DNA from 3 places in the Methylibium sp. T29 genome. Region 2 is predicted to be linked to each of the others. Evidence: riboswitches for the same ligand, from Rfam matches in the RefSeq annotation. Region 2 holds a riboswitch; each other region holds the start of a gene.
The links. A riboswitch is a leader RNA that binds a small molecule or an ion and turns the genes downstream of it on or off. The one in region 2 is predicted to bind cobalamin.
Positions count from the first base shown of each region.

Region 1: another riboswitch for cobalamin. It lies ahead of x551_RS17060 (TonB-dependent receptor); the one in region 2 lies ahead of x551_RS27620 (TonB-dependent receptor plug domain-containing protein).
Region 3: another riboswitch for cobalamin. It lies ahead of x551_RS03995 (bifunctional adenosylcobinamide kinase/adenosylcobinamide-phosphate guanylyltransferase); the one in region 2 lies ahead of x551_RS27620 (TonB-dependent receptor plug domain-containing protein).

Region 1 is NZ_AZND01000194.1:59-5,830, reverse strand. Features, by position in the region: partial or broken gene x551_RS23655 (GGDEF domain-containing protein) at 1-282, shown strand, start outside; gene x551_RS17080 (sulfite exporter TauE/SafE family protein) at 310-1,032, opposite strand; gene x551_RS27945 (hypothetical protein) at 999-1,121, opposite strand; gene x551_RS17075 (EVE domain-containing protein) at 1,121-1,585, opposite strand; RNA gene ssrS (6S RNA) at 1,619-1,800, opposite strand; gene x551_RS17070 (cell division protein ZapA) at 1,838-2,164, opposite strand; gene x551_RS17065 (hypothetical protein) at 2,161-2,397, opposite strand; cobalamin riboswitch at 2,446-2,693, shown strand; gene x551_RS17060 (TonB-dependent receptor) at 2,763-4,763, shown strand; gene x551_RS17055 (bifunctional adenosylcobinamide kinase/adenosylcobinamide-phosphate guanylyltransferase) at 4,774-5,367, shown strand; partial or broken gene x551_RS17050 (helical backbone metal receptor) at 5,379-5,772, shown strand, end outside.
Region 2 is NZ_AZND01000235.1:15-4,716, forward strand. Features, by position in the region: partial or broken gene x551_RS18325 (IS630 family transposase) at 371-1,272, shown strand; cobalamin riboswitch at 1,322-1,583, shown strand; gene x551_RS27620 (TonB-dependent receptor plug domain-containing protein) at 1,778-2,338, shown strand; gene x551_RS27625 (TonB-dependent receptor) at 2,420-3,508, shown strand; gene x551_RS18335 (cobyrinate a,c-diamide synthase) at 3,527-4,702, shown strand, end outside.
Region 3 is NZ_AZND01000014.1:18,066-36,487, forward strand. Features, by position in the region: gene x551_RS03925 (cobyric acid synthase) at 1-1,169, opposite strand, end outside; partial or broken gene cobS (adenosylcobinamide-GDP ribazoletransferase) at 1,318-2,589, opposite strand; gene cobT (nicotinate-nucleotide--dimethylbenzimidazole phosphoribosyltransferase) at 2,586-3,644, opposite strand; gene x551_RS03940 (aminotransferase class I/II-fold pyridoxal phosphate-dependent enzyme) at 3,641-4,675, opposite strand; gene cbiB (adenosylcobinamide-phosphate synthase CbiB) at 4,672-5,604, opposite strand; gene x551_RS03950 (DUF1636 domain-containing protein) at 5,580-5,972, opposite strand; gene x551_RS03955 (VWA domain-containing protein) at 6,025-6,570, opposite strand; gene x551_RS03960 (ATP-binding protein) at 6,705-7,802, opposite strand; partial or broken gene cobN (cobaltochelatase subunit CobN) at 7,841-11,700, opposite strand; gene cobW (cobalamin biosynthesis protein CobW) at 11,743-12,804, opposite strand; gene cobO (cob(I)yrinic acid a,c-diamide adenosyltransferase) at 12,856-13,425, opposite strand; gene x551_RS03980 (cobyrinate a,c-diamide synthase) at 13,459-14,781, opposite strand; gene x551_RS03985 (CbtA family protein) at 14,834-15,643, opposite strand; gene x551_RS03990 (CbtB domain-containing protein) at 15,656-15,844, opposite strand; gene x551_RS03995 (bifunctional adenosylcobinamide kinase/adenosylcobinamide-phosphate guanylyltransferase) at 15,977-16,525, opposite strand; cobalamin riboswitch at 16,668-16,935, opposite strand; partial or broken gene x551_RS04000 (Tn3 family transposase) at 17,230-18,422, opposite strand, start outside.

The DNA of each region.
Region 1 (5,772 bases), on a different contig from region 2:
GAGGGCGAGCGCTTCGCGCTGCTGCTGTCCGGCATGGGCCTGGCGACGGCCCATGCCCGCATGGAGGGAATGCGCCGCCAGTGCGCAACGCAGCTCGTGCCCAAGGGCGGCGCGGCGCTGCGGTTCACGGTGTCGATGGGGCTCGCGAGCTTCCCGCACACCGCGCAGACGCAGGCCGGTCTGCTGCACGCCGCCGAGACTGCGCTGGCGCAGGCCGTGCAGCGTGGCGGCAACCACGTGGCGCTGGCCAGCATCGCCTTCGGCGGGGCCACGGTCGGCTGACCGCAGGGCGCGCGCCGGAACGCGGGCTCAGCCCTGCAGGGCGCGCCAGAACATGTAGCCGGAGATGGCGTAGAGCAGCAGCGCGAACACGCGACGCAACTGCTGCACGTCGAGCGCATGTGCGGTGCGCGCGCCGAGCGGTGCCGTCATCACGCTGGCGGTCGACACCACCAGCAGTGCCGGCAGGTAGAGGAAGCCGAGCGTGCCGGGCGGCAGCCCATGGAGGTTCCAGCCAGCGGCGATGTAGCCGGCGGTGCCGGCCAGCGCGATCGGCACGCCCAGTGCGGCCGAGGTCGCCACGGCGTTGTGGATCGGCACGTTGCACCAGGTCATGAACGGCACCGACATGAAGGCGCCACCGGCACCGACCAGCGCCGACACGGCGCCGATCACGCCGCCGACGCCGAACAGTCCGGGCGCGGGTGGCAACTGCCGGGCCGGCGTGGGCTTGCCGCCGCGCAGCATCTGCGTCGCCGAGAAGCCGACGAACAGCGCAAACAGCCCGGCCAGCAGCGCCGAGGGCAGCGCCTTCGCGACCTGCGCCCCCAGCAGCGAGCCCAGCACGATCCCCGGTGCGAGGCGGCGCACGATGTCCCAGCGCACGGCGCCGCGCGCATGATGGGCTCGCACCGAAGACAGCGAGGTGAAGCAGATCGTCGCGAGCGAGGTCGCGATCGCGACCTTCACGATCAGGTCGGACGGAAAGCCTTTCAGCGTCAGCAGCAGCGTGATGAAGGGCACCAGCACCATGCCGCCGCCGACGCCCAGCAGGCCGGCCAGGAAGCCGGCGCCGCGCCCAGCAGCAGCAGCTCGACGACCAGCGGCCAGGCGAGCAGCATCAGGCCGGCGGCAGCAGCGCGAGCACCGCGCGCCACTCGGCCGTCGTGACGGGCGTGATGGACAGGCGGTTGCCCCGCTGCAGCACGCGCATCGTCGCGAGCGAGGGTGCCGCGCGCATCGCGGCCAGCGACAGCAGCGGCGTCTTGCGCACCAGCTTCACGTCCACGCCGAACCAGCGCGGTGCCTCGGGCTTCGAGGCGGGGTCGTGGTAGGGGCTCGCCGGGTCGAACTGGGTCGCGTCGGTGTGCGCGACGGAAGCCACCTCGGCCAGCCCGGCGATGCCCGGCTGCGGGCACGACGAGTGATAGAACAGCACGCCGTCGCCAGGCCGGAAATCGTCGCGCATGAAGTTGCGCGCCTGGTAGTTGCGCACGCCGGTCCACGGCAGCTTGCGGCCCGGCGCGCGCGCCAGGTCGTCGATCGAGCACTCGTCGGGCTCGGACTTCATCAGCCAGTACGCCATGGCGGCAGCAGGTCGGGAAGGGCAACGGGGAAAGGTGTCCGCCGCGAACCGGGAGTCGCATTCCTGAACCCAGGGGAGTTCAGGTGGGCGAGGTCAACGAAGCTTCGGGTTCATCTGACGCGAGACGATCACGCCCGCTTCGCAATGTTCCAAGCCCGGGCTCATATGAGCATCGGTTCAAGGAAATATAAAACTCCCGCGAACGCGACGGACGAGATCAGTGTACGCCGCCAGCGCTGACGAACCGGCGTTTCAGAGCAATTGACCGTCGCGCCCGAGGGTCTCGTCGATGCGCCCAATCAGGGCCTCGATGTCGATGCCGTGTGCAGGGTCCGGCGCGGCCTGCCCGGCGCTGCGCGCCGGAGTCGCCGCCGCCAGCGGCCGCTCGGCCAGCTGGTAGGCGAGGTTGAGCGCGGCGAGCACCGCGATACGCTCGCGGGCGCGCACCTTGCCGGCGTCGCGGATCGCGCACATCTCCTGGTCCACGTTGCCCACGGCCTCGAGCAGGGCCCGTTCGCCGCCGTCGGGGCAGCCGAGGATGTAGCTCTGGCCCATGATGGTGACTTCGAGCTGCTTCATTCGGCGGTCTTTCCGGTCTCCGGGCCGGCCTCGGCGACCGGTTCGCTGGCCGGCAGGCGATCCAGCAGGGCCTCGACGCGCTGGCGGGCGGCGGCGAGGCGGGAGCGCAGCGAGTCGCGTTCGGCATTGACGCCGGCCAGCTGCTCCAGGGTCAGCGCGTGCGTGCGCTGGAGTTCCTGGTGCCGCAGCAGCAACCGCTCCACGCGTTCGGCCAGTTCTTCGATCGTCGCCATGCCTCTCCTCACTGCACGCGTCGATTGTAGGGGGCGGCCCGGGCCGCGCTTACACTGCAGGCTGTTGGTGCTCATGCCGGCGTTCACGCCGGCGCAGTTAAACGGGAAGCAGAGGAGGGGGACCCACCGGGTGCTCCTTCAGCCTGCGCTGCCCCCGCAACGGTCAGCGGACGAAGCCAGAACGCCTGCGTTCACGTTTCCGCTCTCGCGCACATGCCACTGGAGTCTCCGGCTCTGGGAAGGTCGCGAGGGTCGTTCCGCCAGCCCGGATACCGGCCAACGGGAGGCGTGCTGCGCAAGCGGCGCGTCATGAGGTGGGCGCCCGCGGGGAAGCTGGCGCGCACGATTTCATCGTTGGTCATTCCATGATTGCCACTCCCTTCGAGGCCACCGCGCCTCGCATTCCTGTTCGCCTCGGGGCGCTGCCGCATGCGCCGTTGTTGATGCTGTCGCTGCTGGGCTTCGCCAGCGGCATCGCGAGCGCGCAATCCGCGCCCGTCACCGAGGCGGGCAAGCTGCCGCCGGTGCTGGTCACGGCCAGCCGCTTCGTCGAGGACTCGGCGACGCTGCCGTACGGTGTCAGCGTGCTGACCGCCCAGGACATCGCCGACTCGGGCGTGTCCACGGTGAACGAGGCCGTGATGAAGCTGCTCGGCGTGCCCGGTCGGCTCGACCTCTACGGCGGTGGCGACTACGCCCTCGACCTGCGCGGCTTCGGCACCACGTCCGACAACAACCAGGTCGTGATCCTCGACGGCATCCGCATCAACGAGGGCGACCTCGGCGGCACGCGGCTGGCCGGCATCCCGATCAATTCGGTCGAGCGCATCGAGGTGCTGCGCGGCAGCGGCACCGTGCTGTACGGTGAGGGCGCCACGGGCGGCGTGATCATCGTCACCACCAAGGCGGGTCACGGAACAGCTCGCCGCAACCGGGCCAGCGTGTACGCCGCCGCCGGCAGCGATCGCCTGCGCGACCTGCGCGCCGACGCCACGCTCGAGGCCGGTGGCTTCTCGCTGGATGCGGCCGCCAACCGCCGCACGACCGACAACCATCGCGACAACTTCCGTTCGGAGACGGAGGGCGCATCGCTCACCGGCCAGTGGCGCAACGACTGGCTGCGCGTCGGCCTGCGGCATGCCTACGACGACCTCGACACCGGGCTGCCCGGCGCGCTGACTGCGGCGCAGTATGCCGCCGACCCGAGCCAGACCACCGCACCGAACGACCACGCCGATATCCGCAACACGCGCAGTGGCGTGTTCGCCGAGGCCGATCTCGGCGGCGACTGGCAACTCGGCCTTGACGCCGGCTGGCGTGACAAGGAGCTGCGCAGCCGCAACGGGGCCTTCGCCTACGACTACGACGTCGACGCGAAGAACTACTCGCTGCGGGTGCGCAACCGCACGCAGTTCGCGTCGGTCGTCAACGCGGTGGTGTTCGGCGTGGATCGCAACGAATGGGAACGCACGGTGCTGGGCGCCTTCGGCTCGGTGGGCGAGCAGTCCTCGACCGGCTACTACCTGAAGGACGACCTCACGCTGAGCGGCGGCACCCGCCTGAGCGCCGGCGTGCGCACCGAGCGCATCGAGAAGGCGGTCAGCAGCACGGTCGACCGCATCGACGACCGCCAGCGCGCCTGGGAACTGGGCGTGCTGCAGCCGCTGTCCGAGAACAGCGCGGTCTACGGCCGGGTCGGCCGCAGCTTCCGCCTCGCCAACGTCGACGAGTTCAGCTTCACCAATCCGGCCGTGCCGCTGCGGCCGCAGACTTCACGCGACACCGAACTGGGCGTGCGCTGGCGTGCTGCCGGCCGCAGCGCCGAGCTGCGCGTCTACCGCAGCTCGCTGAAGAACGAGATCGGCTTCGATCCCAACGGCGTCGGACCGTTCGGGCCGTTCGGCGCCAACGTCAACTTCGACCCGACGCGCCGGCAGGGTGTCGAGCTCGAACTGGCGCAGGCGCTGACCGAGGCGCTGAACCTGCGCGTCAACGGCGCGCTGCGGCGGGCCCGTTTCACCGAGGGCGCCTACGACGGCCAGGATGTGCCGCTGACACCCGAGCGCACGCTGTCCCTTCGGGCCGACTGGACGCCCGCGCCGGCGCACAAGCTCGATGCGATCGTGAACTACGTGTCCTCGCAGAGCCCGGACTTCGCCAACGTCTGCAGCATCCCGGGTCGCACCACCGCCGACCTGCGCTACGCCTATCGCTGGACGCAGGCGGAGTTCGCGCTCGGCGTGGTCAACTTGACGGACCGCAAGTACTACACGCAGGCCTTCGGGTGCACGGCCGGCGGCGAAACGACCTCGATCTACCCGGAGGCGGGTCGCACCTTCGCGGCATCGGTCAAGGTCAGCTTCTGACGGGAGGCGCATGGGCGAGCGGCGCGGTCATCCGAAGGGCAGCGGGACAGGCGAGTTGATCCTCGGTGGCCAGCGCAGCGGCAAGTCGCGCTGCGCCGAGTCGCGCGCGGCCGACTGGCTGGCGCTGCCCGGCCGCTCGGCCGTGCTGCTGGCCACCGCACTGGCGGGCGACGACGAGATGCGCTCGCGCATTGCCCGACACCGACACGACCGCGCCGAGCGCGTGCCCGGTCTCGCGACCGACGAGGTGCCGCGCGAGCTGGCCGCTGCCGTGAGGCGCCACAGCGAGCCGGATCGGATGGTGCTGGTGGATTGCCTGAGCCTGTGGCTCACCAACCTGCGCATGCCGATGCAGGGCGCGGCCGTGACCGACGCCGAACTCGACCGCCACGTCGCCGACCTGTGCGAGGCGCTGCGATCGGCGCGCGGGCCGGTGGTGCTGGTGTCCAACGAGATCGGCCTCGGCCTGGCGCCGCTGGGCGCCGAGGCGCGCCGCTTCGTCGACGACCTCGGCCGCCTGCACCAGGCAGTGGCGGCGCAGTGCGCACGGGTCACGCTGATGGTCGCCGGCATCGAGCTGCCGGTGAGGCGGGCGGATCCGTGAGCCTGTCTTCGATGCTGCGGTGCTGCGTCCTCGTGCTGCTGGGGGCGCTGGGCCTGCACGTCGCTGCAGCGGCGCCCATCGAGCTGCGCGACGACCGCGGTGTGACGCTGACGCTGCCGGTGCCGCCGCAGCGCATCGTCACGCTGCTGCCCTCGCTGACCGAGAGCGTGTGCGCGCTCGGCGGTTGCGCGCGGCTGGTCGGCACGGACCGCTTCTCCAATTGGCCGGCCGGCGTCGGCACGTTGCCCAAGCTGGGAGGGCTGGAGGATGCACAGATCGAAGCCATCGTCGCGCTGAAGCCCGACGTGGTGCTGCTGGCCCTGTCCGATCGCGTGATCGAGCGGCTGGAAGCGTTGGGCCTCAAGCTGGTGGTGCTGGAGGCGCGCGACCATGCCGGCGTGCAGC
Region 2 (4,702 bases):
ATAGCCCATCAGGCGAGCCCGGCAACGGCAGTAGTTCATTGAACACGGACAGCAAGCGGGCTGCGGTGATGCGGCACGACTCACGGTAGGAAGAACCCTCAACGACACTATGAGCAGGAGGCCCTCGGGCAACCTGCGCACCTAGAGCGAGGCAGCTTCCACGACGGAAAGATGCACGGTGGTGACCAACCCACGGATATCAGTCTGATCCATCGTCGCAGCAACAGACTTGTGCCGCATCACCCCAGGCCGCTTGCCTATGAATCCATCAACAGATTGACTAAAGCGACCATATCAGTGTCCCGTTCCGTTAATGCGTGGCATATGTCTTGCGTCGGCTTTCGGTATCTTTGGGGCAGGAGACTCCGACATGCCGACGGCACGACCGAAGGCTGAACTCGTGCTCACCGAGGCCGAACGTTCTCAGCGGAGTTCGATGGCGCGCTCGCGCTCGATTCCCGCGTCGCTGGCGCTGCGCGCGCGCATCGTGCTGGCTGCGGCCGAGGGCGAGCCGAACAGCCAGATCGCCGAGCGCATGCAGATCACGGGCGCGACGGCCGGCAAGTGGCGAGGCCGCTTCATCGAGCGTCGCATCAACGGCCTGTACGACCGGCTTCGTCCCGGCAAGCCGCGCACCATCGATGACGAACGAGTCGCTGAACTGATCACCAAGATGCTGCACACCAAACCCGCCGGTGGGGCGACGCACTGGAGCGTGCGCAGCATCGCCGCGGAGACGACGATCTCGCCCACGAGCGTTCATCGCTTCGCTACTTCAAGCTGCTGGGCCTTCACCCGCATCGCAGCGAGTCGTTCAAGCTGTCCACCGATCCGTCTTTCATTGACAAGCTGCGCGACGTCGTGGGCCTGTACCTGAACCCGCCCGACAACGCCTTGGTGCTGTGCGTCGACGAGAAGAGTCAATGCCAGGCGCTCGAGCGTGCGCAGCCGCTTCTGCCGATGAGCTTCGGGTATGTCGAGGGCGTCACGCACGACTACGTTCGCCACGGAACAACCACACTGTTTCCGGCCTTGAACGTGCTCAACGGGGCGATCCTGGCCGAGTGCAATCCGCGCCATCGGCATCAGGAGTTCTTGGCCTTTCTGCGCTCGATCGACAAGGCCGTGCCGACCGAGCTCGACGTGCACTGCGTCGTTGACAACTACAGCAGCCACAAGCATCCCAAGGTCAGGGCCTGGGTGGCAGCGCGCCCGCGCTGGCACATGCACTTCATCCCAAGCTACAGCTCTTGGCTGAACCAAGTCGAGCGTCCCGAATCGAGCCCGAGCGTAGGGCTACTTGCTTGATTTTGCGAGTACGGTATACACTAATAGCGTTGGTGCTCGTCAAGGCGTTCCGCTGAGACAGTTCAACGGGAATCAGGGAGGGAATGGCCCGCATGGCCGGCCCCTAACCTGAGCTGCCCCCGCAACGGTAAGCGGACGGCAAGCCATCATGGATCCGGCTTGTCGGCTCGTGACTCAATGCCACTGGGTGTGCATCGCCTCGCGCGATGCGATCTGGGAAGGCGTCACGGGTAGTCTCCGTCAGCCGGATACCGGCCAACGAGGTGGCGCTCCGCGCAGTCGGCGCGCCGTAAGGCGCAAGGCCGCGGGGAAGCGGCAGGGCGCGGTTGGCTCATCTTCTTTCGCCATGACATCGACTGCCTCTGGCCGTGCGCTTCGCGCCGTCGCCGTTCTCGTCCCGTTCTCCCCTCTCTTCGCTTCACCCTGCGCCTTCGCTCAGGCTTCGTCGCCCGCAACCCTCGAGCGGGTCGTGGTCACGGCCAACCGCACGCCGCAACCAATCTCTTCCGTGCTGGCCGACATCTCGGTCATCGACCACGAGGACATCGAGCGCAGCGGCGTCATCGGCGTGGCCGATCTGCTGGCACGCCTGCCCGGCATCGAGTTCGCCCGCAATGGCGGCCCGGGCACATCCACGAGCCTCTTCATCCGCGGCAGCGAAACGCGCCACACCGCGGTCTACATCGACGGCGTGCGCGTCGACTCGCAGTCCACCGGCGGCGCCGCCTGGGAACAGATCCCGCTTGATCAGATCGATCGCATCGAGCTCGTGCGCGGGCCGGCGGCCGCGGTGTACGGCTCCGATGCCGTCGCAGGCGTCGTGCAGCTCTTCACCAAGCGGGGCAGCGGTCCCGTGCGCTCCAGGGCTTCGCTGACGCTCGGCTCCTACAACACGGTGCAAGGGCAGGTCGGGGTCAGCGAGTCGGCCGATGCGCTGAACTACTCCCTGTCCGCTGCGCACGGCCGCAGCGACGGCTTCGATGCCACCAAACCCGGAGCGTTCGGCCACAACCCCGACAAGGACGGCTAGACGCGCAGTTCCGTCCAGGGGCGCGTCGGCTACCAGATCAACGCCGAACACCGCATCGATGCGTCGCTGCTCGCGAGCAAGTTGAAGTCCGGCTACGACGGCTCGGCCACCACCGACGACCAGAACCGCCACACGCTGCGCACCGCCAACGTGGCCTGGCAAGGCAAGTGGAACCCCGACGCGACGACCCGGCTGCAGCTGGGCCAGACCAAGAGCACCTACGAGACGCAGCCCAGCTTCTACCGCACGGAAACCACGCTCGACGACGTCACGCTGCTGCACGAGCGGCGCGTGGGCAGCAACTGGTTCACCGGCACGGTCGAGCGGCGCAGCGACGAGCTGTTCAATCCCGCCACCGCCTTTGGCGCGGCCTTTGGCGGCAAGCGCCATCAGGACGCCATCGGCCTGGGCTGGCGCGGTGACTTCGGCGACCACAGCCTGCAGGCGCATGTGCGCCGCGACCAGGACAGCGAGTTCGGCGGCAAGAGCACCGGCAGCCTGGCCTGGGGCTGGGTGTTCATGCCGCAATGGCGCGTGACGGCATCGGCCGCTACGTCGTTCCGCGTGCCCACGCTGTACCAGCGCTTCAGCGAATACGGCAACGCCTCGCTGGTGCCCGAATCGGGCCGCAACGTCGAGCTGGGCCTGCGCTGGGCCGCCGCGGGCAGCGAGGCCAGCCTCACGGCGTGGCGCAATAAGATCACCAACCTGATCGCCTTCGGCTCGCCGGGAGCCTGCGTCAGCGCGTTCGGCTGCTACCAGATCGTCGGACACGCCCGACTGGAAGGCGTGACGCTCGCGGGCCGCACCCAAGTGGCCGGCCTGACGCTGCGCGGCTCGCTGGACTGGCACGACCCGCGCAACCTCGACACCGACAAGATCCTGCAGCGCCGCGCCAAGCGGCTGGCGACCTTTGGCGCCGAGACGCTGCTGGCCGGCTGGACGGTGGGCACCGAGGTGCAGGCGGCGGGGCTGCGCTACGAGAACGCTGCCAACACGCAGGTGCTGGGCGGCTACGGGCTGGTCAACGTCTACCTCGGCAAGTCGCTGATGCAGGGCCTCACGCTCGAAGCGCGCATCGACAACCTCGCCGACAAGCCCTACGCGCTGGCGCGCAACTACTCGACCGCCGGCCGCAACGGCCAGGTCACGCTGCGCTGGACGATGTGACCGGGTGAGGATCGCGCGATGGCTGCCGCCCTGTTGATCTCCGCCCTGGCCTCGGGCCAGGGCAAGACGCCGGTGGCGGCCGCACTGGCGCGCCTGCATGCGCGCCAGGGGCGCCGGGTGCGCTGCTTCAAGTGTGGCCGCGACTTCCTGGACCCCTTGTGGCTGCAGGCCGCCAGCGGGCAGCCGGTCGATTCGCTGGACCTGTGGATCAATGGCGATGCAGACTGCGCGCGCCGGCTGTTCGCAGCGGCCACCGATGCGGACCTCGTGATCGTCGAAGGCGTGATGGGCCTGTTCGACGGCCAGCCGAGCGCGGCCGACCTGGCCCAGCGCTTCGGCATGCCCGTTGTGGCGGTCATCGACGCGAGCGCGATGGCCGGCACCTTTGCCGCCGTGGCGCATGGCCTGCAGACCTGGCAGCCCGCGCTGCCCTGGGCCGGCGTGCTGGCCAACCGCGTGGGCAGCGCGCGTCACGCTGCGATGCTGCAGACGGCCTTGCGCGAGCCTCGGCACTGGCTGGGCCACCTGCCGCGCAACGAAGCATTCGGCCTGCCCGAACGCCACCTCGGCCTGCGCATGCCGCGTGAATCGGGCGATGTGCTGGCGCGCCTGGATGCCGCCGCCGATGCGCTGGCCACCACCCCGCTGGGGCAGCGCATCGCGTCCGACTGGCCCGTGTGGCAGGCACCGGCCGCCGGGCCGGCCCAGGCGCTGCCGCCCCTGCTGGACGGCTTGCGCATCGCGCTGGCGAACGACGAGGCCTTCGCCTTCGTCTACCCGGCCAACGTCGCCGTGCTGCAGGCCCTGGGTGCGCAGGTGCTGCCCTTCTCACCGTTGGCCGGCGATAGCATGCCGGACTGTGACGCGCTGTGGCTGCCGGGCGGCTACCCCGAGTTGCATGTCGCCGAGCTGGCTGGGCTGACGGATCTGCGGGCGCAGATCACGGAGCATGTCCGCGCGGGCCGCCCGGTCTGGGCCGAGTGCGGCGGGATGATGGCGCCGGCCGAGCGCCTGGTGGATGCTCAAGGACGAACGCACGAGCTCTGGGGCCTGCTGCCCGGCACCGCCGTGCTAGGGCGGCGGCTGGCCGCCCTCGGGTCGCACCAGTTGCAGTTGCCCGGCCACGACCAGGCTGCACTGCGGGGCCACAGCTTCCACTGGTCGCGCTTCGAGACGCCCCTGCCGGCCAGCGCG
Region 3 (18,422 bases), on a different contig from region 2:
TCGTCGAAGCGTGCCTGCACGGCCAGCACGCGCTTGGGCGCGGCATAGCGTGTGCTCAGCGGCAGCAGGCCGAGGCCGGGCACGCTGCCCGGCGTCCCGTCCAGGCCTTGCGGATCGTTCAGCCAGGTGCCCAGCATCTGCAAGCCGCCGCAGACGCCCAGCACCCGTTTGCCCTGGGCCGCGTGACGGGCGATGGCGGCGTCCAGCCCACGCTCGCGCAGCCAGTGCAGGTCGCCGCTGACTTGCTTGGAGCCGGGAAGAATGATCCAGTCCGCCGCCTCCAGCTCGGCCGCGTGGCGCGCCCAGGTCAACCGCAGGCCGGGCACCTGGCGCAGCGGCTGGAACTCGTCGAGGTTGCTGATGCGTGGGTAGGCGACCACCGCCACGCGCTGGTGCGGCGCTTCGCCGTCGCCGATGGCGGCGGCGTCGAACACGCCGTCTTCGTCAGGCAGGCCATGGTCGCGCTGCATCGGCAGCACGCCGACGATGGGCACGTCCGTCAGCTGTCGCAAGCGGTCAGGCCCGGGCGCCAGCAAAGCCGCGTCACCGCGGAACTTGTTGAGCACGAAGCCGGCGAGCGTCGGCTTCAGGTCATCGGGCAGCAGCGCCCAGGTGCCGTAGAGGTGGGCGAAGGCGCCGCCGCGGTCGATGTCGGTGACAACCAGGCTCTTGAACTCGCCCGCCGCCTGCGCCCAGCGTGCAGTGCCGAGGTTCACATAGTCGTGCGCGGCGAGGTTGATCTCGGCCGGCGAGCCCGCACCCTCGATCACCAGCAGTTCGTGCTGGGCGTGCAGGCGCACGAAGCTTTCGTGCGCCGCGGTCGCCAGGTGGGCGCTGCGCTCGCGCCAGGGCAGGCGCGACAAGTCATCCGCCACGTGACCCTGCAACACCACCTGGCTGGAGGTGTCGCGCTCGGGCTTGAGCAGCACCGGGTTCATGTCCACCGTCGGCGGCACGCGCGCGGCCAGGGCCTGGAAATACTGCGCCGCGCCGATTTCGCCGAAGCCGCCGTCCGGCCCGGGCACCACCCGTGCGTTGTTGCTCATGTTTTGCGCCTTGAACGGCGCCACGTCGATGCCCCGCTGCGCAGCCCAGCGGCACAGCGCGGTGGCCAACAGGCTCTTGCCTGCACCGCTGCTGCTGCCCCAGACCATCAGGCTGCGCGTCATGCAATGCCCCCGCGGAACTGGCGCCTGGCGGCAACGCGACCATTGTCGGCAGCGTCCAGCACTCGCCATGGCGCGGCACGACGGGCCACTGGTCGGCCCGGACGGGCAACGGCTGCGCGCAGGCCAGCCATCGCCGTGCCAGCATCCAACCGGCGTGCGCCACGATGACCACGGGTGCTGCGGGCGCTTGCCAGGCCGCCACGCGCGCAAACAGCTCGTGAAGGGTTTCACCGCCGCCGGGGCGGTGGTGTAGGAACTCTGCACACCAGGCATCGACCTCTTTCCTTGGGATCTGCGACCAGGGCAGGCCGTCCCAGCGGCCGAAGTCCATTTCGAGCAACGCGGGCAGCCGCTCGTGCCGCCAGCCCCAGCGCTGCAGCCATTGCCCGACGGCTGCGCAGCGGAGCAGCGGCGAGGTCAGCACCCGTCGCGGCAGGCCGCGTAGGCGTGCGGCGCGGCGGATGCGGTGCGCCAACCGCTTGGCACGCCGCCGGTCGATGCCGATGTCGGTGCGGCCGATACAGCGGCCCGCCGCTTCCTGTGCTCGCGGGTGTCGCCAGACCCACAACTGTCCGCCAGGCTCAAGCACGGGACCCCCGGTGAACGGCAACCAGGCGAGCCAGGTCAACAGGCCGACCAATTCGACGATCTGCTGCGTGGCGCCCAGCGTGTCGCCGGTGAAACCGCCCAGCCGGTGGTGCAGCCAGCGCGCGCAACACAGCGTGGCCGATGCGCATGCCGCCAGGGCAGACAGGGCCACCCAAAGCGCAGCCGTCCAGGAAGAAGCCTCGGTCCAGACCGTGACCCACACGGCTGCACCGCTGGCGACCCCGACCCAGACCAGCGCGAAGCCCAAGCCGCGGCCGCTCGCCCGCGTGGCCAATGGCTTGGCCTTCGCGTGCTCGGCATCGCCGGCATAGGGCAGACGCCACACCAGCCACACCGGGGCGGCGCGCGACACCGCGTGCGACCAGATCAAGGCCATGGCTGCCCATGCCAGGCCATCGGTCTGCGCGGCGCTCGCCAGGCCCGCCACCGCCGTCACCTTCAGCACCAGGGCCAGCACCAGCGCCACCGCACCGTAGCTGCCGATGCGCGAGTCCTTCATGATGGCAAGCGCGCGTTCGCGGCTCACCGCGCCACCCAGCGCATCGCAGGTGTCGGCCAGGCCGTCTTCGTGGAAAGCGCCGGTCAGCCATACCGTTGCCACCAGGCTGACGGTGGAGGCCACCAGTGGAGGCCACAGCAGCAGCGCGAACCAGAATATCGCCGCTGCCCAGGCCCCGACGCAGGCTCCGACCAGCGGAAAGTGGCGCAGGCAGGCCTGCAGCCAGGCGGGCTCGAAGCCCAGGCGGCGCGGCACCGGCACGCGCGTCAGGAACTGCAGCGCGATGAAGAACAGACGCAGCTCTTGTGTCATCGCGACGGGTCGGCGCCGGGTTCGGGATCGGACTGACGGCTCACGCCGGCCGACTCGAAGCTGGCCATCTCGCCCAGCAGCCGGCAAGCTGAATCGAGCAGCGGCCAGGCCAGCGCAGCGCCCGAACCCTCGCCCAGCCGCAGGCCCAGGGTCAACAGCGGTTGCGCCTCCAGGGCGCGAAGCATCAGCGCATGGCCGGCTTCGTCGGAGCAATGGGCGAAGACGCAGCGCGACAGCACCGTGGGCTGCAGGCGAGCCGCGATGAGAACGGCGCTGCTGGCGATGAATCCGTCGACGACGATCACCCGGCGCTCGAGCGCTGCCTGCAGCACCGCGCCGGACATCATCGCGATCTCGAAGCCGCCGAAGGCCGCCAGTGCGGCGAGCGGTGCGGTCGCTTGGGCGTGACGCGCCAACACGTCGCGCAGCACGCGCACCTTGCGCGCCAGGCCGGCATCGTCCAGCCCCGTGCCGCGGCCGACACACAGCTCGATGGACTGATCCGTTAGGCGCGCCAGCAGCAGCGCCGCGGCCGAAGTGTTGCCGATGCCCATCTCGCCAATGAGCAGCGCGTTGCCAGGCAGGGCCTGCACCACCTCGCGGCCGGCGGTGATGGCCGCAGCGCATTGCGCTTCGCTCATCGCCGGGCCGGCCAGCGCATCGGCGGTGCCGGGACCGATCTTGCGTTGCACCAGGCCGGGCCGGGGCGCGAAGTCGTGGCGCACGCCAGCGTCCACCACCGTCAGGGCCAGGCCATGCTGGCGTGCCAGCACGCTGACCGCCGCGCCACCGGCGAGGAAGTTCTCCACCATCTGCCAGGTCACGTCGCTCGGATAGGCCGAGACGCCTTGCGCTGCCAAGCCGTGGTCGGCCGCAAAGACCACGAGTTGGGGCTGATCCAGGCGTGGGCTGCTGGTACCAAGGATGCAGCCGATCTGGACGGCTAGCGTTTCGAGCCGGCCCAGGGAGCCCAGCGGTTTGGTCTTGCCATCGACACGGGCCTGCAGCGCGCTGCGCAGCGTTGCGTCGTCCAATTCAGGGATGTTGGGGATCATGGGTGCGCCGTTTCGACGGAAGTGGAGACAGGGTGGTGATCGGTGGCCAGCAGCCGCAAGGCGCTGTGCAGCGCTTCGAGCGCCTCCGGCGGCTGCGCCGAAACGCGCATCCAACCCGGCAGGCCAAACGAGGTGGTGTCCCGCACGGCCAGGCCGTGGCGCCGCAGGGCCGCGGGCTGAATCGCGGCCGGCCGGTGCGCGCAAAGAAACGGTGTCACGCTGGGCGCAGGTTGCAGGCCCAGGTCTGCCAGCCCGGCGCGCAGTGAGTCTGTCCAGGTGCGCAGTGTGATGCGCGCATCGGCCAGCCAGGCTTGGGTGGCCGGTTCGGTCCAGCATTCGAGCAAGCCGACGGCGTGGGCACCCAGCGGCCAGGAGGGTTCGGCGGCGTGCAGCGTATCGCACCAGGTTTGCAGTGGCCATGCTGCACCCGCCGGTGCGATGGCATAGGCACCGCGGACGCCCGGCAGGCCCAACGCCTTGTTCGGGCTGTAGAGCCGGAACACGGCATCCTCGGCGTCGCTAGCCCAGCGCGGCGCGCCACTGAGCCGGAGCGGCGCATACGCCGCGTCCAGCACCGTGGGCGTGGCCCCCGGGTCGTGCGGCGGCGCGGCGTCCTGGCCCAGCGGGCTGCCGGGATCGGCGCACCAGCGCAGCGTGGCGGTGGCGTCTTCGGTGCGCACCACGGCGCGGCCGCAGGCCTGTGCCGCCACCGCGTAGTCGCCATAGGCCAGCGCTGGCACGGCAACCGGCCCGGGTGCGAGCCGCTGGCCTACGGCCGTGATGCGCTGGATGAACTCGCTCGCGCTGGCCGCGAGCAGGATGCGTCGCTCGTCGACGCCATGCCACACCGCCAAGCGCTGGCGCAGCGCGTGGTAGCCGGGGTCGGGGTAGCGGGTGGCGTCAGCTCGGGCCAGCGCCTGCACGGCCTGCGGGCAGGGGCCTGCGGCGTTGACGTTGGTGGAGAAATCCCAGCGGACGGGGCCCTGGGCGTCGGGGCCGCCGTGCGGGCGGGCGATGGTGGCCGCCCTCACATCGATCTCCCTGCACAAGCCAGGACCGCTGCCGCCATCGCCAGCCATGCGGCCCGCGAGGCGATGCGCAGCGCTTTGGCCGTGTCGGCAGCCGACGGTGACGGCGACTGCCCGTTCAGTGCATAAACCCCTGGCTTGCGCAAACGCACACCCAGGCGCAGCGCCATCGCGCCCATCGGCCAGCCGCCATTCGGCGACGGCGTGCGCGCGGCTTCGATGCGCAACAGGGGCCAGTCCTGCAAGGCAGGCCACAGCAGCAGCGCGGTCAAGCGCGCCGGCAGCCAAGACAGCAGGTCGTCGGCCCGCGCCGCGAACTTGCCCGCCCATTCGTAGCGATCTCGGTAGCCCCACATCGCATCGGCGGTGTTGGCAAAGCGGTAGACCACCGCGCCGGGCAGGCCCGCGACCGCGAACCAGAACAGCGGTGCCACCACCGAATCGTTCAGATTCTCGGCCAGGGTCTCAATGGCCGTCTCGCGGATCTCGGCTTGGTTCATCGCGCTCACGTTGCGGCTGGCCAAGCGCGACACCCGTTCGCGGCCCGCTTCCAGCGACTGCGCCAGCGCGTGCTCGACCGCCTGAACCTCGTCGCGCAGCATGCGCCATGCGAAGCAGGGTTTGAGCGCCAGTGCGAGCAGCAAGGCGCCGGCTGCCCACGGCAAGGCGGGGACCGCGCTTTCGGCGCCGTGGGCCATGACAGCCAGCGCGGCGGCGATGACTCCCCATGCCAGCGCGCCGCCGATGAACGCCGGCACGCGGCGCCAAGCGCACAGCCGCTGACCGAGCGGCCCGAGCAGCCGGCCCAGCCAGGCAACAGGATGCAGGGCGTTGGGCGGTTCACCGACGGCCGCGTCCAGCGTCCAGGCGACCAGCAATGCGGCGGGCATCGTGCAGTCCACCGGGTTCAGGCCATCACTGCCGGCAGGCATGGCGGCAGCTTGGCAAGGATGCCGCTGCGAAGGCGTTCCGGGCGCTCGTTGCGGGGCAGCGCGCCGTCGGCGCTGTGCGCGTGCAGGCGCGCACAGGCCAGCACCTGCGCGGCAGTTTCTGCATCGGCGGCCAGATCGCCGAAGTAGTACGTGGGCTTGCCTGGGGCTTGCAGCGCAACCGTGCAGGATCGGGCGCAGCCGCTCATGCAGGCGATGCCGCGCACGTGCAGGCCGGCAGCCCGGCCTTCGGTTTGCAGGGCCTGGACGGCCTCGAGCAAGGCCTGGCCGGAGGGCGGCAGCTCGCGCGATGCGCCTGCGGGCCGACAGGTGGTGCAGACGATGATTTCGGTGACGGGTGCGGTGGGCATGGGGTACGGTGCTTCAGGGCTCAAGAGGGCTCTTCAGGGTTCCATTCAGGGCTCATTCAGGCCGGCTTGCCCGGCGGTGTTCCGCACCCCAGCGCATCGCCCAGGCGGCGCAGCGGCCGATGGCGCGCGCCGGTTCGTCGAAGTCGACGATGACGATGCGTTGCGCGGCCTGGGGTGCGGCCGGTTGTTCCAACGTGCGGCCATCGGTCAACAGCCACAGCCACGATTCGGCTGGGCCGTTGCGGCGCGCGGCGCGGCGCAGCACCTGCTCGGCCTGAGCCAATGCATGCGTCAGCGGTGTGCCACCACCGCCGCCCAGAGGCCGCACCTGCGCACCGCCGGCGGCACGCGCCCGGCCGGGTGGCAGCCGCAGTTCCACGCCCTGGCCCCCGAAGCACAGCAGTGCCACGTCGTCGCCGGCGCGCGCCGCCTGCTCGATCAGCCACGTGGCATGCCCCTTGGCCAGCGCCAGCCGCCCGCGCTGGCGCATCGAGCCCGAGGTGTCGAGCACGATGAGGTGCAAGCGGGCCGGTTGCGCGACCCGCAGCGTGTGGCGCAGGTGCGCCCGTTGCAGCGGCTGCGGGCCCTTGGCGAGCAAGCTGGGTAGCCAGGCGATCGCGGCACATGTTTGCCTCGCGACGTGGCGCGTTGGGGCTGCCGGCCGCAGATGAGGAGGCGGGGCGGGCCACCGCAGACCGCCTTGCCCTGGGCGCGGGTGGCGGCTGCGGTGGCTCAGGCTTTTTTTTCATGCCAGCCTCCCAGAGACAGCACGCGCGTGGTGGCTTCGGGGCGCGGCGGCAGCGCGCCCCAATCTCCCTCCGGTGCCGGGTTGGCCGGTGGGTCGCGATGTAGGCGGTCGGCACGCTGATTCGCTGCCATCGGTGGCGCTGGATGCCGGTCCGCTTGCGGCTTCGGCGCAGAGGCGCCCGTGCCCTCCGTCCGGCGGTGCGCCAGAGCCAGTTCCGCCACCGCATCCACATCGGCCGGCGTCACCTCGGTGCGGCCCTCGAAGGCCGCCAGCGCACGCGCCGCGCGCAGCATCACCAGATCGGCCCGCATGCCGTCCACGCCCGCGGCCAGCGCGCAGCTTGCGGCACGGTGCAGCACCGCATCGGGCCAGGTCAAACGCGGCAGCGCCGCACGCGCGGCGGAAATGGCATCGGCCAGACGGGCTTGCTCGCCAGCATGCTGTTCCGCCGCCGCGAGCGGGTGCTCATCGAAGCCCAGGCGGGCACGCAGAATCGCCGTGCGCTGCTCGGCGTTGGCCGGGTTGACCAGCGCCACCGACAGGCCGAAGCGGTCCAGCAGCTGCGGGCGCAGGTCGCCTTCTTCAGGGTTCATCGTGCCCACCAGCACGAAGCGTGCGGCATGCTGCTGCGAGATGCCGTCGCGCTCGACGGTGTTGACGCCGCTGGCGGCCACGTCGAGCAGCGCATCGACCAGCGCATCGGGCAGCAAGTTGACTTCATCGACATACAGCACGCCGTGGTGGGCGCGCGCCAGCAGGCCGGGTGCGAGGCGCAGCCGGCCGTCGCGCAGCACGTCTTCCACGTTCAGCGTGCCCACCAGTTGCTCCACGCTTGCAGCCAGCGGCAGCGTGATGAAGGGTGCGGGAAGTGACGGGGACACCGACGGCAGCAGCGCTGCCAGCGCCCGTGCGGCAGTGGACTTGGCGGTGCCGCGCGGGCCGCTGATAAGCACGCCGGCGATGCCCGGGTCGATGGCCGCGAGCAGCAGCGCTCGTTGCAGCTCAGGCTGACCAATCAGCGCGCTGAAGGGGAAGGCCGCTTGGGTGGCGGCCTCGATGGTCACGGTGGATGTGCCGGACATGGATGCAGCAGTCGATGCGGGTGTCATGCCGGGAGTCATCAGAGAGGCCCTTCGCCGTGTTCTTCGAGCCGGCGTTCCAGCGCCAGCAGGTGGTGTTCGATGCGCTCGCGATGATCGCCAGGCGCTTGCCACAGCCCGCGCTGCATCGCATCCAGCAGCCTCTCGCCGATGCCGCGCAGCGCCAGTGGGTTGTGCTGCTGTAGGAACTCGCGCGTAGCGTCGTCGTGCAGGTAGGCGTCGGCCACCAGCGCGTACTGGTGGTCGCCCACCACGCCGGTGGTGGCGCCGTAGGCGAACAGGTTGTCCACCGTGGTGGCGATCTCGGACGCGCCCTTGTAGCCGTGACGGCGCACGCCATCTAGCCACTTGGGGTTGACGGCGCGCGCGCGCACCACACGCGCGACCTCCTCGCGCAGCGTGCGGATGCGCGGCGACCCCGGCACGCTGAAATCGCCGTGGTACAGCGCCGCCGGAGCGCCAGCCAAGTGCTGCACTGCCGCTGCCATGCCGCCCTGGAACTGGGCGTGGTCGGCAGCGTCGAGCACGTCGTGCTCGCGGTTGTCCTGGTTGTGCAGCACCGCGTCGAGCCGTGCCAGCCGCTGCTCGAAGGGCTGACGCGCGGCAGCGCCGTGCCCGCCCTGCCCGTAGGCGAAGGCACCGGCCTGCAGGTAGGCCTGAGCGATGTCGGTGCCGTCTTGCCACCGCCCGCTGTTCAAGACCTCCTGCACGCCCACGCCGTAGCCGCCCGGGCGTGGGCCGAAGACGCGCCAGGTGGCCTGGCGTTGCGCGTCGTCCTCGCTCCGGCCGGCAGCCCGCGCCTCGGCGGCTTCGCGCTGCACGCGGGCGCGGATCGGGTTCACGTCGTCAGGCTCGTCGGCCTCGCTGATGGCGGCCACGGCGCGCACGGCGGTGTCGAACAAGTCGATCACGTTCGGGAAGGCGTCGCGGAAAAAACCCGACACGCGCAAGGTCACGTCCACCCGGGGCCGGTTGCGGATAGCCATCGGCAGCACCTCGATGTCGATCACCCGCGCACTGCCGTCGGCCCACTTCGGCCGCACGCCGAGCAGCGCGAACGCCTGCGCCACGTCTTCACCCCCGGTACGCATGGTGCTCGTGCCCCAGACCGACAAGCCCACCGCGCCAGGCATCTCGCCATGGTCCTGCAGGTGGCGTTCGATCACCCGTTCGGCGGCGGCCGCGCCCATTGCGTAGGCAGTAGGGGTGGGCACGGCGCGGGTGTCCACCGAGTAGAAATTGCGCCCGGTGGGCAGCACGTCGGGCCGGCCGCGCGACGGCGCGCCGCTGGGGCCGGGTGGCACGAAACGGCCGGCCAGGCCGCGCAGCAGTTGCGCCATCTCCTGCGGGCCGCAGGCGTCGAGCCGTGGGCGTAGCACCTCGCGCAGCCGTTGCAGTACCGGCGCGGTGTGGGGCCAACCCGTGTCGTCGAATGCCTCGGGCACAGCGCCGGCGCTCGCTTGATCCGCCAATACGTGATCTGCCACCACGTGCTCCGCCACCATGCCCGCGGCCAGCAATTCCAGCCGCTCACGTGTGTGGCCGGCGTGGCGCCACGCCTCGGGGCTGAGCTCCTGCAGAAGGTGCGGACGCGGGCCGCTCCACGGCGCGGCCCAGTCGGGGCTGAGTGCGTTGAAGCCGTCCACGCCCTCGATCTGCAGGTCTTGCGCCAGCGCCACCAGCAGGCTCTGCTGGCCTGCCGCTTTGCCTCCGGAAAACGCGCCAGCGCGATCAGCGTGTCGACGCGCTGGCGTCCCTGCGGCGAGCTGCCGAGGGTGTGCAACCCGTCGCGGATCTGTGATTCCTTGATCTCGCACAGGTAGGCGTCCAGGCGCTCGAGCAAGCCTTCACGCGCTGTGTCATCGGCGGGCCGCGTGACACCCAGTTCTTCGTGCAGGCCTTCGCGCAGAACCCGGTCGAGCATGTCTTCACGCAGCCGCCGTGCGCGCCGCGGGTCGAGCGACAGGGCCTCGTAATACTCGTCCATCTGCCGCTCGAGCTGTTGCAGCGGGCCGTAGGTTTCGGCGCGCGTCATCGCCGGCATCAGGTGGTCGATGATGACGGCCTGGGTGCGCCGCTTGGCCTGGCTGCCTTCGCCGGGGTCGTTGACGATGAAGGGGTAGAGGTGCGGCAGCGGGCCGAGGATGGCATCAGGCCAGCAGGCCGCACTCAGTGCAACGCTCTTGCCCGGCAGCCATTCGAGGTTGCCATGCGTGCCCACGTGAACCACCGCATCCACCTGGAAGGCGCGGCGCAGCCAGAAGTAGAAGGCCAGGTAGTGGTGCGGCGGCACCAGATCGGCGTCGTGGTAAGTCGCCGCCAGGTCCATGTCGCGCCCGCGGGCCGGCTGTATGCCAACAAAGACGTGGCCGAAGCGCAGCCCGGCAATCATGAAGCGGCCGCTGCGCAACGTTGGATCGTGCTCGGGCGCGCCCCAGCGCGCGATGACGGCGGCGCGGCTGTCGGTGGGAAGCCGATCGAAGTCTTCCAGGTAGTCGGGCAGGGAGAAGCTCTGCGCGGCCGGGCGTGCGTCGTTGGCGCTGTGGTCGTTGGTGATGCCGCGCAGCAGCGCGGCGATCAGGGCATCGCCGCTGTCAGGCAGATCGCCACAGGCGTAGCCGGCAGCCTGCAAGGCCCGAAGAACGGCTACGGTGGAAGCCGGTGTGTCCAGCCCCACGCCGTTGGCGATGCGCGAATCGTCGATGGGGTAATTGGCAAGGATCAGCGCGATGCGCTTGTCGGCATTGGGCTTGTCGCGCAGCACGCACCAGCGGCGCGCGAGTTCGGCCACGAAGGCCATGCGCTCGGGCTCCGCTTCGTAGCGGATCACGTCGAGCTGGGTGTGCTCGCAGCGCCAGGCCAGCCCCTTGAAGCTGATTGCGCGAGTGAGGATGCGGCCATCGACCTCGGGCAGCACCACCTGCATCGCCAAGTCGCGCGGCGCCAGGCCGTGCGGGTCGGCCAGCCACTGCGCTTGCGAGCAGCCGGCGGTGATGAGTTGGAGCACAGGTGCGTCACCGGCCAACGCGGCGGATGAAGTGTCGCCGTCGCCATGGGTGCCGCCATCGATAGCCGCCACGGCGAAGTTCGTCGCGTTCAGCACGATGGCCACGCGGTGCTCAGCCACCAGGGCTTGCACTGCCGCATGGCTGTCCGGGTTCTTGAGTGAATCCACTGCGAGCGCCAGCGCGTTCAGGCCGGCGGAGGCCAGCGCACGCAGCATCGCATCGAACACCGCCGTGTTGCCGGCTTGCAAATGCGCGCGGTAGAACAGCAGCAGTGCCACCGGCGCACCGGATGTCCACGCGGACCGGCTGGCAGCATCTTGCGGTCGATAGTGCACCGCCGAAGGCAAGGGGACCGGTAGCGGCGGCCGGCCGCCCAGGCCGAACGCGGCATGGCCGATGAGCGAGAAGAAGGCCTGCGCGTTGTCGCGCCCGCCTTCGCGCAGGCAGCGCCACAAATGCCGGCAATCGTCTTGCGGTGCGGAGCTACGCAGCAGCAGCTGCGTGTCTTCGAAGGCATCGCCCGAGAACATCGCCAACCACAAGCCGCGCTCGCGTGCCAGCGAGGTCGCGCGCTCCACCACGTAGGCCCAGTCGCTCGGGCTGCCCAAGTGATCGATTACCAGCACGCGGGCATGGCGCAGCACATCATCGACGTACAGGTCCACCGAGGCCGGCTGGCGCAGCCACATCAGGTTGGCCAGGCGCACGCTGGGGTAGTCGGGGCCGAGCTGCGCCGCGACGTCGGCCAGCAGCGACAGGGTGGTGTCGGCGGCGCTCAGCACCACCACCGAGCCGGGCGTCTGCGCCACCCGCACCACGCCCTGGCCACCGTCTTCAATGTGGCCGCCGGGGCGGGTAGACAGCAGGTGCATGGGCTGCTTAAAGTGGCTTCGATGGCTTCGGGGTTGGGTGCGTCAGGCTGCAGCGGTCGCCGCCAACTCACCGTCCAGTTCGGCCTGCAAGACCGCCGCATCCAGCTCGGCACCGATCAAGACTAGGCGCGACTGCCGGGTTTCGTCGACGCGCCAGGGCCGATCGAAATAACTGTCGAAGCGCGAGCCCACGCCTTGCACCACCAGCCGCATTGCAGCGCCGGGCAGCGCGACGAAGCCCTTGGCGCGGTAGATCTCGTGGCGCTCGACCAGGCTGCGCAAGGCGACCAGCAGGCGTTCACGGTCGGGGACTTGCAAGCTCACCGAGACCGAGTCGAAGGCGTCGTGGTCGTGGTCCTCCTCCTCGTCGTGGTGGGTCTTGCGCTGGTCGATCGCATCTTCCACCGCGCGCTCCAGGCCCAGCAGCACACCCAGGTCGATGCGACCGTGCTGTGCATGCACCAGCTTCACGCCGGGCGCGGTTTCGATGCGGATGGTGGCTTCGACGCCGGCCAGGGCGGCGGCGTCCAGGCCGTCCGTCTTGTGCACCACGACCAGGTCGGCGGTGGCGAGCTGGTCTTCGAACAGTTCGGCCAGCGGCGAGTCGTGGTCGAGGTTGCCGTCGGCACGGCGCTGGGCATCCACCGCCACCGGGTCGTCGGCAAAGCGGCCAGCGGCCACGGCGGGCGCATCCACCACCGTGATCACTGCATCGACCGTGAAGGCGTTGCGCAGCGCCGGCCACTGGAAGGCCTGCACCAGCGGCTTGGGCAAGGCCAGGCCCGAGGTCTCGATGACGAGGTGGTCGATCTGCTCGCGCCGCGCGGCCAGTTGTTCCATCACCGGCGCAAATTCTTCCTGCACGGTGCAGCACAGGCAGCCGTTGGCCAGCTCGAACAACTGCCCGTTGGGCGCGCCGGCCTCGTCGCAGCCGATGCCGCAGCCGCGCAGCAGTTCACCGTCGATTCCGAGCTCACCGAACTCGTTGACGATGACGGCGATGCGTCGGCCCTGGGCGTTTTGAAGCAGGTGGCGCAGCAGGGTGGTCTTGCCGCTGCCGAGGAAGCCAGTGACGATGGTGGCGGGGATCTTGCGGGTCTGCATGGTGCGGTTCCTGGAGGTGTTGGTTGGGTGCGGGTCGTGGTGGTGAGGCGATCAGTCCTCGATGCCACGCTGCGCCGGCACGCCGGCTTTGAAGTGGTGCTTGATGAGCGTCATCTCGGTCACCGTGTCGGCCAGGGCGATCAGCTCGTCCGGCGCGTTGCGGCCGGTGAGGACCACATGCACGTGCGGCGGTCGCTCGCGCAGGCAGGCCAGCACAGGCTCGAGCGGCATCCAGCCATAGCGCAGCGGGTACATGATCTCGTCGAGCACCACCATGAAGTGCTCGCCCGCGCGCACCGTGGCCTCGGCCCGGGCCCAGCCGGCGCGGGCCAGCTCGGCCGAATGCTCGAGGTCGCGGCTCTTCCAGCTGAAGCCGTCGCCCAGGCCTTCTATGGGCATGCCCAGTTGCTCGAACAAGCGGTGCTCGCCGAAGCGCGCCGAGGGCACTTTCATGAACTGATAGACCTTCACCGTTTTACCTCGACCGAAGGCGCGCAAAGCCAGGCCGAACGCGGCCGTGCTCTTGCCCTTGCCGGTGCCGGTGTGAACGATGACCAGGCCACGCCGCTCGCCTTGTGGCTTGGGCGTGTCACGCAGCAGAGGTGGGGCTTCGATGTCCATGGTTGCGGGGCGAGTTGCGGCAGCGGCCGGCGATTAGGGTTTGAACAACGCAGCGACGGCCGCCGGATTGCTCGGGAAATACAGGTGCATGAACGACGCGAACAGCCGCCCTTTGCGGAACACCGGTTCAGGCTGGCCGTGGTGCCGCTGGGCCTGCGTGTGCAGCGCGGCAGGCAAGCGCACGTCGATGCGCGCGTGGTGGAAGGTGTGCCCACGCACCTCGCCTTCGGGCAGCGCCAGGCTGTGCATACCGAGGTTGACGAGGCGGTCCGCCATTGCCCCTTGGCCGGGCAGCAAGCCCAGCATCGGCGCTCTGTGGCCAGCGGCGTCGGTGAGCGACTCCAGCAGCGCCAACATGCCGCCGCACTCGGCCACCAGCGGCCGACCGGCCGCGTGGTGGGCGCAGATGGATTCGCGAGATGCGGTGTTGCCCGCCAGCGCTGGCAGGTGCAGTTCGGGGTAACCGCCGGGCAGGTACAGCGCATGGGCCCCGGCCGGCACCGGCTGGTTGGCCAGCGGAGAGAAGAAGCACAGCTCGGCACCCAGGGCACGCAGCGTGTCGAGGTTGGAGCGGTAGAGGAACGAGAAGGCCGCGTCCCGGGCAATGGCGATGGTGACTCCGGCCAACGTGGACGGCAGTGCTGCCGATGCCGAGGTTGGAGGCGCGTCGAAGTCCACGGCCGGCGGCATCGGCAGCGCGCCGCTGTCGCCCAGCGCCTGGGCGGCGGCCGCGATGCGCTGGGCCATGTCGCCCACCTCGCCAGCCTGAACCAGACCCAAGTGGCGCGATGGCAGCGCGTAGTGCTCGCCGCGGGGCAGCGCGCCGTACCAGGCAATGCCGGCAGGCAGGCTCTCGTGCAGCATCTGCGCGTGTCCGGCGCTGCCCACGCGATTGGCCAGCACGCCGGTCAGCCGCAAGCCCGGGCGGTAGGTGGCCAGCCCGTGGGCTACGGCGCCGAAGGTTTGCGCCATCGCCGAGGCATCGATCACCGCCAGCACTGGCAACCCGAAGTGCAGGGCCAGATCGGCACTCGACGGCGTGCCATCGTGCAGACCCATGACGCCTTCGACCAGGATCAGGTCAGCCTGCGCCGCCGCGCTGTGCAGCAGCCCGGCGCAGTGCGCGGCGCCGCCCATCCACAGGTCGAGTTGCTGCACCGGCGCGCCGCTGGCGCATTCCAGCACCATCGGATCCAGGAAGTCGGGACCTGTCTTGAAGACGCGCACGCGCCGGCCCTGGCTGCGGTGCGAGTGCGCCAACGCGGCGGTGACGGTGGTCTTGCCCTGGCCCGAAGCCGGGGCCGTGACCAGCAAGGCCGGGCATGGACGCGCCTCCAGGCAGGGGGAAACAATCATGGTCGAGAAGCCAACAGACAAGCTCGGTCCCTTGACATGATCTTTCCGGGGGTCACCGCGCTGCTTCAGCCGCGCTGGCCGATGCCGGGTTCGATGCGCCCAATACAACAAGCAAGTGCGGCTTCAACCAGCGCGCGAACAGCGGGCCCGCGACTGCGGCCATCGTGAACCAGAACGACAGCGAGGCCCAGGTGGTGGCCCAGATGAAGTCATGCCCCAGCTTCAGCAGGCTGGCATGCGCTTCGCCGCTGTAGCCGGCGAGCGCGTCGCCTTCGAGTTCGGGCGCTCCGACGACGAAGGGCACGGCCAGCAGCACCGCAGCGACCGGCCAGCGCCAGCGAGACGATGCGAAGCCGAGCGTCGCGAACGCAGAGGCCGAACACACCACTGCCAACAGCCACCAGGCCTGACGCGCGTGCAGCGGCGCGACCTCCATGCCCGGCACTTCGGCCGGCAAGCCGAGCGAGGGCCACAGATGCAGGCTCAGCCAACCGGCCGCGGATACCACCGCCGCGACCCGCAGTGCCGGAGTGGCGTTGCCACGCTTCCAGACCCACAGCGCCATCACCACGAATACCAGCAGCGCCAGGCTGAAGGCGTGCAGCACATTCGCCACCCACGTCCAGGTGCTGCGCTCGGTGCCAGCAGCGGGCTCCCAGGCAGCGTCATCGTGATGGTGTTCATTCTCGGCAGCGGCAGCATGTTCGTGCGCCACCGCCGCCACCGGCGCGGCTTTTTGGTCTTCGAACACCTCGGCGGCCAGGATGAGGGGCACCGCCTGCCAGCGCTGCACCGCGAACTGCACGCTGCCGACGAACAGGGCTGCGACTAGCGCACACCAGATCAAACGTTGGAACAACATGGCAGTCTCCTGTCAGTGGCAGGGTTTGACGGTGATGTGGCGCACGTCGTGCGCAGCGTTGTGCGCCAGCGGACTGTCGGCAAACGCGACGCCGTACAGCACCGCCATGCCGAGTGCCCCGGCAGCAGCGAGTTGGCGCAACACACCGCGCACCGCGGTGTGGGTGGGCGTTGAAGCGGGAACGTAGGTCGGCATGTTCATGAATGGTTCCTTGGGTGAGTGGGCTGGCGGGCTATTGCGACCGTGGCACTGCGCCCCTGGGCGCCCCGGTGTTTGTGTGTTTCGACCCGCAGGCGGGTAGCAGCGCGCAGCAACGCAAAGCGTTGGTCGCGGTCATTCCTTCACCTTCATCTCGATGCCGGCCACCATCAGCGTGACGCGCTCGCAGAAGGTGGCCACGAGCTGGTGCAGTGTGCCCAGCGCATCAAGATAGCGGCGCACCTCACTGCCCAGCGGTGCCACGCCCATGCCGATCTCGTTGGACACCAGTACCACAGGCCCCATTGCATTGCGCAGGGCATCGCACAGGTCCGCCTGCTGCTGAAGCCAGGTCGGCTCATCCAGCCGCGGCCCCACCATCGGCATCAATCGCTGCGTCAACCACACGGTCAGGCAGTCGACGATCACGAGCCTCTGGGGTGCGCACCACTCGCGCAACGCAGCCGGCAGATCGTCTGACACTTCCAGGGTCTGCAGATCCGGGACGTGCAACGCGCGCTGCTCACGGTGACGCGCGATGCGTTCGCGCATCTCGTCGTCACCGGGCGTTGCCGTCGCGATCAACAGCGCGCGTTGCCCGGAAACTTGCAGCCAGTCTTTCGCGCGCAACTCCGCACAACGAGACTTGCCGCTCTTGCCGCCGCCGAGGATCAGCTCGTGCATGTGCAGGCCTCAACGCCCACAGCAGCGCAGCATGACGAAGGCCGAATGCGACCTGAAGAGAATACGAGCCATGATGGAACCGCCGTGCCAACCGTGCTCGCCCGCTTCCCCGCGGGCACGCACCTCAAGGTGCGCCGTCTACACGGCGCACCGCCTCGTTGGCCGGTATCCGGGCTGGCGGAGACGACTCGTGTTCCCTTCCCAGGCGACACCGCTTTCGCAGCGCGCACCCAGTGGGTTGTAGACACGAGCGGTGAGCACAAGGCTCACGTCCGCTTACCGTTGCGGGGGCAGCTCAGGTTGGGGCGGTGCCGCAGATCCGCTTTGAACTACGGCGCTGCCCTTCCTGATTCCCGTTGAACTGCTTTGGCTGGAAAGCCAAAGCGAGCACCAACGCCTTCATGATAGCGGAAGGCCTTTAGTCGTGACCGCGGTCGGTAGCTGGATCCTCACGCAATCTTATCGACGATGTGTCTCGAGTCCCCATGGATGCGCATCTACTTGGTGGCGCATTACACCAAGGCTTTCGGCACACGGCGCCTTCTGAGTCCACTTCCGGGCGCTTCTTTGAATGCTTTGGATTACAGCTCGGGGTCGTCAGCTGCACAAAGCGCGGCCCCAGCCGACGGGTCAGCGCATCGCCCCTTTGCCGACGTTCCACGTCCGCAGCCGGTTCCGGTTCGGTCCACCAGCGGGGTCACGCTTCATCGGTCAGGCTGGGCTGCCACCCTGCCGGCAGCGCGCTCGACCAGCACGTCCGCATACCTCTCGAGGTTGAACCTGAACGTGCCGCGGAAGTTGATGTGCGAGAAGTGCGCCGGCCCGATTCGCCGCAACCAGTCCTCCTCGATCCCGACGCCATCACCTTTGAGGCGGGCCACGACGCCGTCCATGCGGTTCGTGTTCCAGGCCAGCACGATGTTGGTCAGCAGCGCATGAGCGCCTGAGATGGCCACCATCTCCTGCCGCCGCCGGCCTCGGTCATGCGCCACGTGTCCGCCGTGGATCGCTCGTTGCAACTGGTGCACCGATTCGCCTCGGTTGAGCAGCGTGTGAATCTCGCGCCGATAGTCCGGGATGGCCAGGTAGTCGCACAAGAACAGCGTTCGCAGCAAGCGCCCCAGGTGTTCCGCGGCGCGATGCAGCGGATCGCCGACGGCGGCCGAGCCCAGGCCGTGGATGGCATGCGCCGCAGAAACCTTGCCGGCCCGAATGGAGGCGACCAGGCGCACCAGGTCGTCCCATCCACGCTCGATCGCCTTGACCGATATCCTGCGCACGGTGACGACTTCCAGGCTCTCCGGCACCGGCCACCCCCTGGGCACGAACAGCTTGCGCTCCCTCAGGTCCTGCAGACGCGGGCACAGGTCGAAACCCAGCAGCTTGGCGATCGCCATGGCCACGTTCGTGACGCCATGCGTATCCACGGCCAGCAACGAGATGCGGATGCGGTCCTCGGCGCGGTTGTGCTGCTCGACACCCTCGACGGCCACGCCGGCCTGTCGTTCGTTCAGCACAATGGGCTGGTCGTAGAACAAACCCCAGCGGTCGCGAACGTGCGTGTACATGCCGGCGGCATACGTGCGCCGCCGCGGGTCCACCCGTGCTGTCCACAAGTGCCGGCTGGCGTCCAAGGCCATCATGTCGGCCGAACCCTTGCTGCCGTCACCCCACAAAGCGGCGATCGGCACGGCGTTCTGGTACTCCGAGACACGTTCGTTGGCCCGGCGCAGCCTGCCGCTGAACTCAATGGCCCGCATCGCCGTGGCGATGTGCGCCGCGTCGATGCCCGGGATCATCGAGCCCACGCCCTTGGCGTCGATGTCGGTGCCGTGGGCAAGGAGGGCGCCATAAGCGGCCAACAGCTCGTTGCTTGACGAGGGTCGGCGGGCCAGCA